Regions from separate parts of the Kribbella sp. NPDC051586 genome, predicted to be linked through region 2. Evidence: riboswitches for the same ligand, from Rfam matches in the RefSeq annotation. Region 2 holds a riboswitch; each other region holds the start of a gene.

Region 1 (3,228 bases), on a different contig from region 2:
AGTACGAGGTCCGCACCGCCGGCATCCGCACGATCCCGGTCCTCAGGCTGACCCGGGCGTCTTGACGAGCGGGGCGGCGCGCTGAGTGGATAGGGCTGTGACCCCTGAAGCTCAGCAGACCAGCAGCCGCCCCGACGGATTCGACCTTGGTGACACGGTCGGCCTGGTGCACGGCCCGACCACCGATCCCGACGCCGAACGGGTCGTCCGCGACACGTTGGCCCGGGCCGGTGTCGGCACGATCGTCGACGGCGAGGCCGCTGTCACGGTCCACCTCGGCGGCACCGGCCTCGACGTCGAGCCGGCCGCCGGTCTGCCGGCCGAGGGGTACGTCGTTGCCGTCGGCGACCATCAGCTCGTGCTGGACGGCGTCGACGCTCGCGGCACGTACTACGCCGCGCTGACCCTGGATCAGCTTGTCCAGGGCAACCATGTCGACGGTGTCGAGATCCGCGACTGGCCGACACTGCCGTACCGAGGCTCGATCGAGGGCTTCTACGGGACCCCGTGGTCGCACGCGGACCGCCTGGACCATCTGGACTATCTCGGCGCGCACCGGATGAACACGTACCAGTACGCGCCCAAGGACGACGTCTACCACCGCGAGCAGTGGCGCGACCCGTACCCGGCCGACAAGCTGGCCGAGCTCGGCGAGCTGATCGAGCGGGCTCAGCGCAACAAGGTCGACTTCACGTTCGCGCTCTCGCCCGGGCTGTCGATCCGGTACACCTCGGACGACGACTACCAGGCCCTGATCGCGAAGTTCGAGGCGCTGTACGCGCTCGGCGTACGGGTCTTCAACGTGCCGCTCGACGACATCGAGTACGAGACCTGGCACTCCGACGAGGACGCCGCGAAGTACGGCACCGGTGGTGGCGCCGCGGGCGCGGCCCAGGCCGACCTGTGCAACCGGATCCAGCGGGAGTGGATCGCGAGCAAGGCTGACCTCGCGCCGCTGCAGATGGTCCCGACCGAGTACTACGACGTGCACGAGACGCCGTACAAGCAGGCGCTGCGGGAGCAGCTCGATCCGGCGGTGATCGTGCACTGGACCGGTACGGCGGTCGTCCCGGAGAAGATCACGAGCGCACAAGCTGCCGAGGCGAAGGCGGTGTTCGGGCACGACATCCTGATCTGGGACAACTACCCGGTGAACGACTACGCGCACGGGCGGATCCTGCTCGCGGCGTACACGGGTCGTGAGCCCGGGCTGGCCGAGCACGTCGTCGGCGTCATCTCGAACCCGATGAACCAGGCCGCGGCCAGCAAGCTCGCCCTGTACTCGTTCGCGGAGTTCGGCTGGAAGCCGGCGACCTACGACGCGGACGCGTCCTGGCATCGTGCGATCGCCGAGCGGGCCGGGGGAGATGCGGACACGATCGCGGCGCTGGAGGTGTTCGCGGACCTCACGACGTACGACGGGAAGCTGCACCTGACCAACGCGCCGGTGCTGGCCGCGAAGCTCGCGGCGTTCGGCGCGACGTGGGACGGTGGCGACCTGGCCGGAGCCATCGCCGAGCTCGAGCCGTACCTCGAGGCGATCGAGAACGCGTCGGCCCAGATCCGCAGCGGCGTCGTCGATCCGGCGTTCGAAGGCGAGGCCGACGCCTGGCTGGACGCGTCGTTCTACTGGGGTGGGGCGCTGCGTCAGGCGCTGCGCGTGCTCGAGGCGCAGGCGGAGGGCAACGCCTCGGCCGGCGCAACCGCCCGCGACGGGATCGAGCACCTGATCACGCAGGCCGAGGAGATCCGCGACGTCCGGCTCCCGCACAGCCAGGTCCCGATCCGGATCGGCGACGGTGTGGCCGACACGTTCGTCGCCGATGTGACCGGGTCGGTATCCTGAGGGCGGACCGCGACTGGCGCTGAGGTGGACCACCACCGGGGAACGGTCTGCCATCCGGCTACGCCGCGCGCCTGGGCACCTTCGACCATGAGGAGTGCGCAGATGAGCGCTGATTTGATGATCGGGACCGAGCTGGCCGCCGAGATGGTGGCCAAGGCGGCGGAGCGGGCCAAGGCCCTGCAGGAGCGGTACGGCGTCCAGCCGTGTCTGGCGACCGTGCTGGTCGGCGACGACCCGGCGTCGGCGACGTACGTGCGGATGAAGCAGAACCGGTCGAAGAAGGCCGGGATCGCGTCGCGGAGCGTCGTACTGCCGGCCGAGACGACCACCGACGAGCTGGTCGCGGAGATCCGGAAGCTGTCCGAGGACCCGGAGGTGCACGGGATCCTGCTGCAGCACCCGGTGCCGGCGCAGATCGACGAGCGGGCCGCGTTCGAGGCGATCGACCCGGGCAAGGACGTCGACGGCGTGACGATGCTGTCGTTCGCGGCGATGGCCTTCGGGGATCGCGGGTTCCGCTCGGCCACGCCCGGCGGGATCATGCGGCTGCTGGCGGCGTACGACGTACCGCTGGAGGGCGCGCACGCGGTGGTGATCGGCCGCAGCCCGATCCTCGGCAAGCCGGCCGGGATGTTGCTGCTGGCATCGAACGCGACGGTGACGTACGCGCACTCCCGGACCCGGGACCTGCCCGAGCTGGTGCGGACCGCGGACGTGGTGATCGCGGCGGTCGGCAAGGCGAACTTCGTCCGCGGCGACTGGCTGAAGCCGGGCGCGGTCGTGGTCGACGCCGGCTTCAACGAGGGCAACGTCGGCGACGTGCACTTCGAGGAGGCGGCTGAGGTCGCGCGCCTGATCACGCCGGTGCCGGGCGGGGTCGGGCCGATGACGATCGCGCTTCTGCTCGAGCAGACGGTCGACGCCGCCGAGGCCCGGCTGGGCTGACGGACGCCGCCGCCGGCTAACGGTCGCAGCCGCCGTCCTTGTCCGGGCGGGAGTGCGGCCGGGCGAGGTCGTCGATGCCCTTGTAGGCGTACGGATCGGTCCCGGCGACCATCACGATGTCGCGGTAGTCGTGCTTGCCGACGTGAACGCCGGCCGGCACGGTCTGCCACGGGAGCAGCGACTCCGCGCTCATGTAGTGGTTGGCGAGCGCCCGGCGGAGTCCGTGCCGGCCGGTGTTCGGCAGTGATCGGTGCAGCAGGTACCCGTTGAAGATCACCGCCGAGCCCGCCGGTACTTCGACCGGGACGGCGTCGTCGTCGCTGTACGGGAAGTCGAACGCCTCGCTGGTGCAGTCGAAGCGGAGGTCGTCCTGCTCCCGATCGGGATAGATGACGCCGCGACGGTGCGAGCCGGGCAACACCCACAGGCAGCCGTTC
Region 2 (3,228 bases):
AGCCTGAACACCACGATGTGGGTCTCGGCCGGCATCGCGGCGGCGGGGGCGATCCTCGCGGCCGTCCTGATGCCTAAAAGAAGGCTGCCCGCTCCCAGGATGCTGGAAGCGGGCAGCCGGTGATCAGCTGAGCTCGAGGCCCGGGTACAGCGGGTGCTTGTCGAGGATCTCGGCCGAGGCCGCGCGGGTCTTGTCCGCGACACCGTCGGCCAGCACGTACTTCGCCTTCGACGGGGCGCCCGCGGACGTGGTCGTCGGGGTGGTCGCGGACAGCACGTCCACGATCAGCTCGGCGACCCGGTCGAACTCGTCGGCGCCGAACCCGCGCGTGGTGAGCGCCGGCGTACCGATCCGGACGCCGGAGGTGTACCAGGCGCCGTTCGGGTCGCGGGGTACGGCGTTCCGGTTGGTGACGATGCCCGCGTCGAGCAGCGCCGACTCGGCCTGCCGGCCGGTGATGCCGTACGACGACACGTCGAGCAGGACGAGGTGGTTCTCGGTGCCGTCCGTCACGAGCTTCACGCCGCGCTTCATCAGGCCCTCGGCCAGCACGACCGCGTTGTCCGCGACCGCCTGCGCGTACTCCTGGAACGACGGCTGACGCGCCTCGGCCAGCGCGACCGCCTTGGCGGCCATCGTCTGGCTGAGCGGACCGCCCAGCACCATCGGGCAGCCGCGGTCGACGGACTCGGCGTACTCCGGCTGGCAGAGCACCATGCCGCCACGTGGACCACGCAGCGACTTGTGCGTCGTGGTGGTGGTGACGTGCGCGTGCGGGACCGGGTCGAAGTCGCCGGTGAAGACCTTGCCCGCGACCAGGCCGGCGAAGTGCGCCATGTCGACCATCAGCGTCGCGCCGACCTCGTCGGCGATCTCGCGCATCGTGGCGAAGTTCACCTTGCGCGGGTACGCCGAGTAGCCGGCGATCAGGATCAGCGGCTTGAACTCACGGGCCTTGCGGGCGACCTCGTCGTAGTCGAGCAGCCCGGTCTCCGGGTCGGTCCCGTACGAGTGCTGGTTGAACATCTTGCCGGAGATGTTCGGCCGGAAACCGTGCGTCAGGTGACCGCCGGCGTCCAGCGACATGCCGAGCATCTTCTGGTCGCCGAGCGCCTTGCGGAGCTTGGTCCAGTCGTCCTCGGACAGGTCGTTGACGTGCTTGGCGCCCGCCTCGGCCAGCGCCGGGGACTCGATCCGCTGGGCCAGGATCGCCCAGAAGGCGACCAGGTTCGCGTCGATGCCGGAGTGCGGCTGGACGTAGGCGTGCGGAGCGCCGAACAGGGCCGTGGCGTGGTCGGCCGCGGTCTGCTCGACGGTGTCGATGTTCTGGCAGCCGGCGTAGAAGCGGTGCCCGATAGTGCCCTCGGCGTACTTGTCCGAGAGCCAGTTGCCCATCGTCAGCAAGGTGGCGGGGGAGGCGTAGTTCTCGCTCGCGATCAGCTTGAGCGAGGACCGCTGGTCGGCCAGCTCGGACCTGATCGCGCCGGCGATGGTCGGTTCGACCGCGGCGATCACCTGCAGCGCGTTGTTGTACGCGGCCGACGCGGCGGCGGCGTCGAAGGGTTGAGTCATCGTTGTCTCTCCTGCGGTTGCAGTGGGTCGAGGGCACCCAGGCGCACGGTGCCGACGGTTTTCGCTCCCCGGTGGTTCTCCACCTCAGCGCGCCAGTCGCGACGGCGTCAGCCTATCGTGCGTTCGACGATCCGATCGAACGGTGTCGTCCGCGGCAGCGTCCCGAAGACGCCACCCCAGTCCTTCGCCAACCGCGAGGCCACGAACGCGTCCGCCACCTCGGGCGTCGACTGCCGGATCAGCAACGATGCCTGCAGGCATTGGGCCATCAGCGCGGCCAGCCTTCGTGCGCCGGCTTCGGCGTTCTCGGCGTCAGCAAGCGCTTGCAGTACGTCGTTCACGGCGGCGTCGAGCCGTCCGTCCGCGCCTTGAACAGCGGCCATCTCCGTCAGCCAGGCGTCGAGCGACTCCGGCCGCCGCAGCGCCCGCAGTACGTCGAGCGCGTTGACGTTCCCCGACCCTTCCCAGATCGAGTTCAACGGCGACTCCCGGTAGAGCAACGGCAGCCCGGACTCCTCGACGTACCCGTTCCCGCCAAGACACTCCAACGCCTCCGCGACCATGAACGGCGTCCGCTTACAAACCCAGAACTTCGCCAACGGCAGCGCAATCCGCCGGAACGCCGCCTGCTTGGGGTCGGTGGAGTCGACCGCGGCCGCGAGGCGCATCGCGAGGGCTGTGGCCGCTTCGCTCTCGATCGCCAGGTCGGCCAGCACATTCTGCATCGCCGGTTTGTCTGCCAGCTGCCCACCGAAGGCTGAGCGGTGCCGGGTGTGCCAGATGGCTTCGACCAGCGCCCGGCGTTGGAGGGCGGCCGAGCCGAGCACGCAGTCCAGCCGGGTGGCGGCGACCATCTCGATGATCGTGCGGACGCCGGCGCCCTCGTCGCCCAGCCGGTACCCGATCGTGCCGTGGAACTCGACCTCCGACGACGCGTTCGACCGGTTGCCGAGCTTGTCCTTCAGCCGCTGCAGCGCGAACGGGTTCCGGTTGCCGTCGGCAAGCACCCGCGGTACGACGAAGCAGCTCAACCCGTCCGCCGCCTGCGCCAGTACCAGGAACACATCCACCTGCGGCGCCGAGCAGAACCACTTGTGCCCGTTCAGCTGGTATTCGCCGTCGCCGACCGGCGTCGCGGTGGTCAGGTTCGCCCGTACGTCGGAGCCGCCCTGCTTCTCGGTCATCCCCATCCCGGCGAGCACGCCGCTCTTCGCGCCGACGGGCAACCGCCGTACGTCGTACTCCGTCGACGCGAGCCCGGGCACCCACTCCTTCGCGAGCCGCTCGTCCGCGCGCAGCGCCGGCACCGCGGCGTACGTCATCGAGATCGGGCAACCGTGCCCGGGCTCGACCTGGGACCACAGGTAGAACCCCGCCGCCCTGGTCAGATGCGGCGACGGTCGGTCGCTCGTCCACGGCGCGGCCTGCAGCCCGAAACCGACCGCCTGCTGCATCAGCCAGTGCCACGACGGGTGGAACTCGACCTCGTCGATCCGGTTGCCGTAGCGGTCGTGCGTGCGCAGGACCGGCGGGTTCTGGTTCGCCGGGAGGGCATGCGCGCGCGCCTCCTCGGACCCCGCCAGCTCGCCGATCCGAACTAGCCCCGGGTCGTCGGCGAGGTCGGCGTACGGACGCAGAGCGTCACCGAGCGCCGCA
Region 3 (3,228 bases), on a different contig from region 2:
GGAGCAGCAGCGCGGCCGATCCGGTCACCAGCGACGCGGACCGGGACGTACCGAAGCCCATCGCGTACAGGTTGCCGTCGCGGGCACCGGCACGAGCGGCGAGGATGCCCGTGCCGGGCGCGGACAGCTCCGGCTTCTGCAGGAACGAGTGCGTCGGCCCCATGCTGGTGAAGCGGGCCCGGTTGCCCGCATCGTCGAGCGCACCGACGGTCAGAGCCGAGGCGGCCGTTCCCGGCGTCTCGATGGAGAAGGGCGAGGCGTAGATGTCCCCGTCGTCGCCGGCCGCCGTCACGAACAGCGCTCCGCTGCTCTGCGTCAGCCGGTCGAGCTCGTCGGCGAGCAGGTCGTCGCCCTGGATCGGCGCCCGCGCCCCCAGACCGATGTTCACCAGGTCCGCATGCTGGTCGACGGCCCATTCCATCGCGGCGATCAGCTCGGACACCGTGCCCTGGCCGGCCGCGTTCAGAACCTTGCCGGAGATCAGTTCGGCACCGGGTGCGATCCCCTTGCGGGCGCCGTCGGACCCGGCGCCGTTGCCGGCCACCAGGGACGCCAGCTGGGTACCTCGTCCGAGGTCGTCCTGCGGACCGTCGCCGGTGAAGTCCGCGGTCGCCGTCACCTTGCCCTCGAGCGCCGGCTGGCCGGTGTCGATCCCGGAGTCGAGGATCGCGACCTTGACGCCGTGACCATCGAGACCGCGCCGCCACGCGGTCGGCGCCTGCACCTGCTGCAGGTACCCGTCCAGCGGTGCCGCCGCCGTCGTGGAACCGCTGGACGGCGTCGTGGTCGCCGGCACCGGGGCCACCTTGGTGACAGGGTCCGCGTGCAAGGCGGCGTCGAGCCAGATCTTGGCCGGACCGGCGGCGTGGTCAGCGGTCAGGGCGTCCCCGAAGACCGCGGCACGAGACTTCTGGATCCGGCCGGCTGTCGCGTCGATGCCGGCCAGGGTGCGGGTCGCGGTGAATCCGCTGCTCGCCATCGCGCGGGCGCCGGAGTTCCGGACGATCACGGGCAGGTCCGCACGGTGCGCGTCGTCGTACCCCATCTCGACCAGGCCGGTCACGTCGAACAGGGCCGGGTCGAGTACGCCGGGAACCAGGCTCGCGACGTCGTGAGGGATGACGCTGACGCGGCCGTGGTCGTTGTGCACGGCGTACCCGACCGCGGGTCCGCCGTCGCGGTCCCGGACATCGACCTGCGGCCTGCCGTCAGGACCAGGCCGCAGTGTCACCTGTTCGCCGGTCAGCAACGTCACCGTGGCCGGGCTCCGCAGTACCGGGGCCTGGTCCTTGGTGGGCCCCGCGACCGGCGCGGCGGTCGCCGGCGTCAGGGCCGCCACCGCTGCGGGAGAGGCGGCGGCGGTGGCCGGCGGGGTCAGCCCGGACAGCGCCAGGGCGCCGCCGGCCAGCAGCGCCGGTATCGGTAAAGATCGTCGAAACCCCACCGGGTACACCATCCTTGCTGTAGGCACCGATCAGGTGCGGACATCTTGCTGTCGGCACCGATCCGGTGCACCTCGATCTGTGGTATCCGATCCCACCCGGCGCGGCCACCGAACCGCTGTGACAGGAGGTCGACATGACCGGAATCAGCCACCCCTGACCGACGCCGACGCAGTACGTAGCGGGGTGAGGGCGTGGCAGGACCTAAGCTGAGGGCTCCGCGACTGGCGAGGGTGGGTTACCACCGGGGAGCGAAGAACAAGGCGTCGTCCGCCTGGGCGCCTCCGACCGACCTCGGAGGTCCTCGTGCGTTATGGAATGAATCCACACCAAGCGGCGGTGATGGCGCCGGTCGATCGTGCGCCGTTCGCGGTGGTTTCGGGTGCGCCGTCGTACATCAATGTGCTGGATGCGGTGACCGGGTGGCAGCTCGTGCGGGAGGCGGCGCGGGCGTTCGGCGTACCGGCGGCCGCCTCGTACAAGCATGTTTCGCCCGCGGGTGCCGCGCTTGGTGCGACCGTTGCCGAGGCTTACGTCCGGGCTCGCGAGGCTGATCCGAAGTCGTCGTACGGCGATTTCGTGGCGGTGTCGCATCCGGTCGACACGGAGCTCGCGGACCGGTTGAAGCGGGTCGTGTCGGACGGGATCATCGCGCCCGGGTACGACGAGGGCGTGGTCGAGATCCTGGCCGCGAAGAAGCGCGGGACGTACCTCGTGCTCGAAGCGGACGCCGATTTCGAGCCGCCGGCCGAGGAGACCCGGGAGGTCTACGGACTGCGGCTGACGCAGGAGCGTGATGCGCTGCCGCTGACGCGCGACCTGCTGGACGAGGAGGTGCCGGACGACGCGGCCCGGGACCTCCTGCTGGGGTTGATCGTCGCCCGCTACACCCAGTCGAACACCGTCGTCATGGTGAAGGACGCGACGGCGATCGGCATCGGCGCCGGGCAGCAGTCCCGGGTGGACTGCACGCGGCTGGCCGGCGAGAAGGCGCGGCTGTGGTGGTCACGCCGGTCGGACGAGCCGTTGACCGGCGTCTCGATGGTGTCCGACGGTGCGCTGCCGTTCACCGACAACATCGAGGAGGCCCATCGCCACGGCGTCACCCACATCGCCGAACCAGGCGGATCGATCCGCTCCCCCGAGGTCGCCGCCGCCTGCGCGGACCTCGGGATCAGCTGGTCCGCGACGGGTGTACGCCTGTTCCGGCACTGAGCAGATAGTCGCCCGAGGCAACGGCTTTGCGGACCGCGGCCGCCGTGTCCGCGGGATCGAGCGACGACGTGTCGATCGCGTGGGGCTCGAGCTCGCCGAGGTCCGCGAACGCGCCGTGCAGCCCGGTGATCGCCTCGACCTCCTTCAACTCGCCGGCGGCCCGGGCCCGCGCGCGTTCGAGCGTTGTCGCGAGGTCGGGGCGCAGGACGACGTACGACATCGACCAGTCGGCGGCGGCGGCGCGGAACGGCGGCAGGAACCAGGGGCCGATGATGCCGTCCACCACCACGTCGTACCCGCCGCGCGCGTAGACGCCGACCGTCGCGACGATCGCGTCGACGACCACCTCGTTCTGCTCTTGCGCGCCAGGCAGGTACGGCGCGATGAAGCCGGTGCGGATCGCGCGGTAGAACTCGTCGGTCGTGATGTGCACGGTCGGCCGCGGCGCGTCGGTCGCGACCAGGCGGGCAACGGTGGTCTTGCCGGAGCCCGGCGGGCCGGTCAGCAGGAGGACGTTGGTCATGACGCCCGACGCTAACCAAACCCGCCGGCAAACTGCAGTCTTTTCTTT

What was found. Region 2 has a riboswitch for ZMP and ZTP ahead of ACIA58_RS10435 (glycine hydroxymethyltransferase). Riboswitches for the same ligand answer to the same signal wherever they lie in the genome.
Region 1: it holds a riboswitch for ZMP and ZTP, as region 2 does, so the genes downstream of both, ACIA58_RS23845 (bifunctional 5,10-methylenetetrahydrofolate dehydrogenase/5,10-methenyltetrahydrofolate cyclohydrolase) here and ACIA58_RS10435 (glycine hydroxymethyltransferase) in region 2, are expected to answer to the same signal.
Region 3: it holds a riboswitch for ZMP and ZTP, as region 2 does, so the genes downstream of both, ACIA58_RS39230 (5-aminoimidazole-4-carboxamide ribonucleotide transformylase) here and ACIA58_RS10435 (glycine hydroxymethyltransferase) in region 2, are expected to answer to the same signal.

What each region holds. Positions count from the first base shown of each region.
Region 1 covers NZ_JBITDF010000003.1:1,081,110-1,084,337, forward strand. The annotation lists gene ACIA58_RS23835 (nitroreductase family deazaflavin-dependent oxidoreductase) at 1-65, shown strand, start outside; gene ACIA58_RS23840 (beta-N-acetylglucosaminidase domain-containing protein) at 98-1,846, shown strand; ZMP/ZTP riboswitch at 1,846-1,930, shown strand; gene ACIA58_RS23845 (bifunctional 5,10-methylenetetrahydrofolate dehydrogenase/5,10-methenyltetrahydrofolate cyclohydrolase) at 1,949-2,791, shown strand; gene ACIA58_RS23850 (phytanoyl-CoA dioxygenase family protein) at 2,808-3,228, opposite strand, start outside.
Region 2 covers NZ_JBITDF010000002.1:4,606-7,833, reverse strand. The annotation lists gene ACIA58_RS10440 (DHA2 family efflux MFS transporter permease subunit) at 1-123, shown strand, start outside; gene ACIA58_RS10435 (glycine hydroxymethyltransferase) at 124-1,572, opposite strand; ZMP/ZTP riboswitch at 1,601-1,682, opposite strand; gene ACIA58_RS10430 (acyl-CoA dehydrogenase family protein) at 1,680-3,228, opposite strand, start outside.
Region 3 covers NZ_JBITDF010000006.1:250,204-253,431, forward strand. The annotation lists gene ACIA58_RS39225 (S8 family serine peptidase) at 1-1,444, opposite strand, end outside; ZMP/ZTP riboswitch at 1,653-1,729, shown strand; gene ACIA58_RS39230 (5-aminoimidazole-4-carboxamide ribonucleotide transformylase) at 1,749-2,657, shown strand; gene ACIA58_RS39235 (AAA family ATPase) at 2,617-3,180, opposite strand.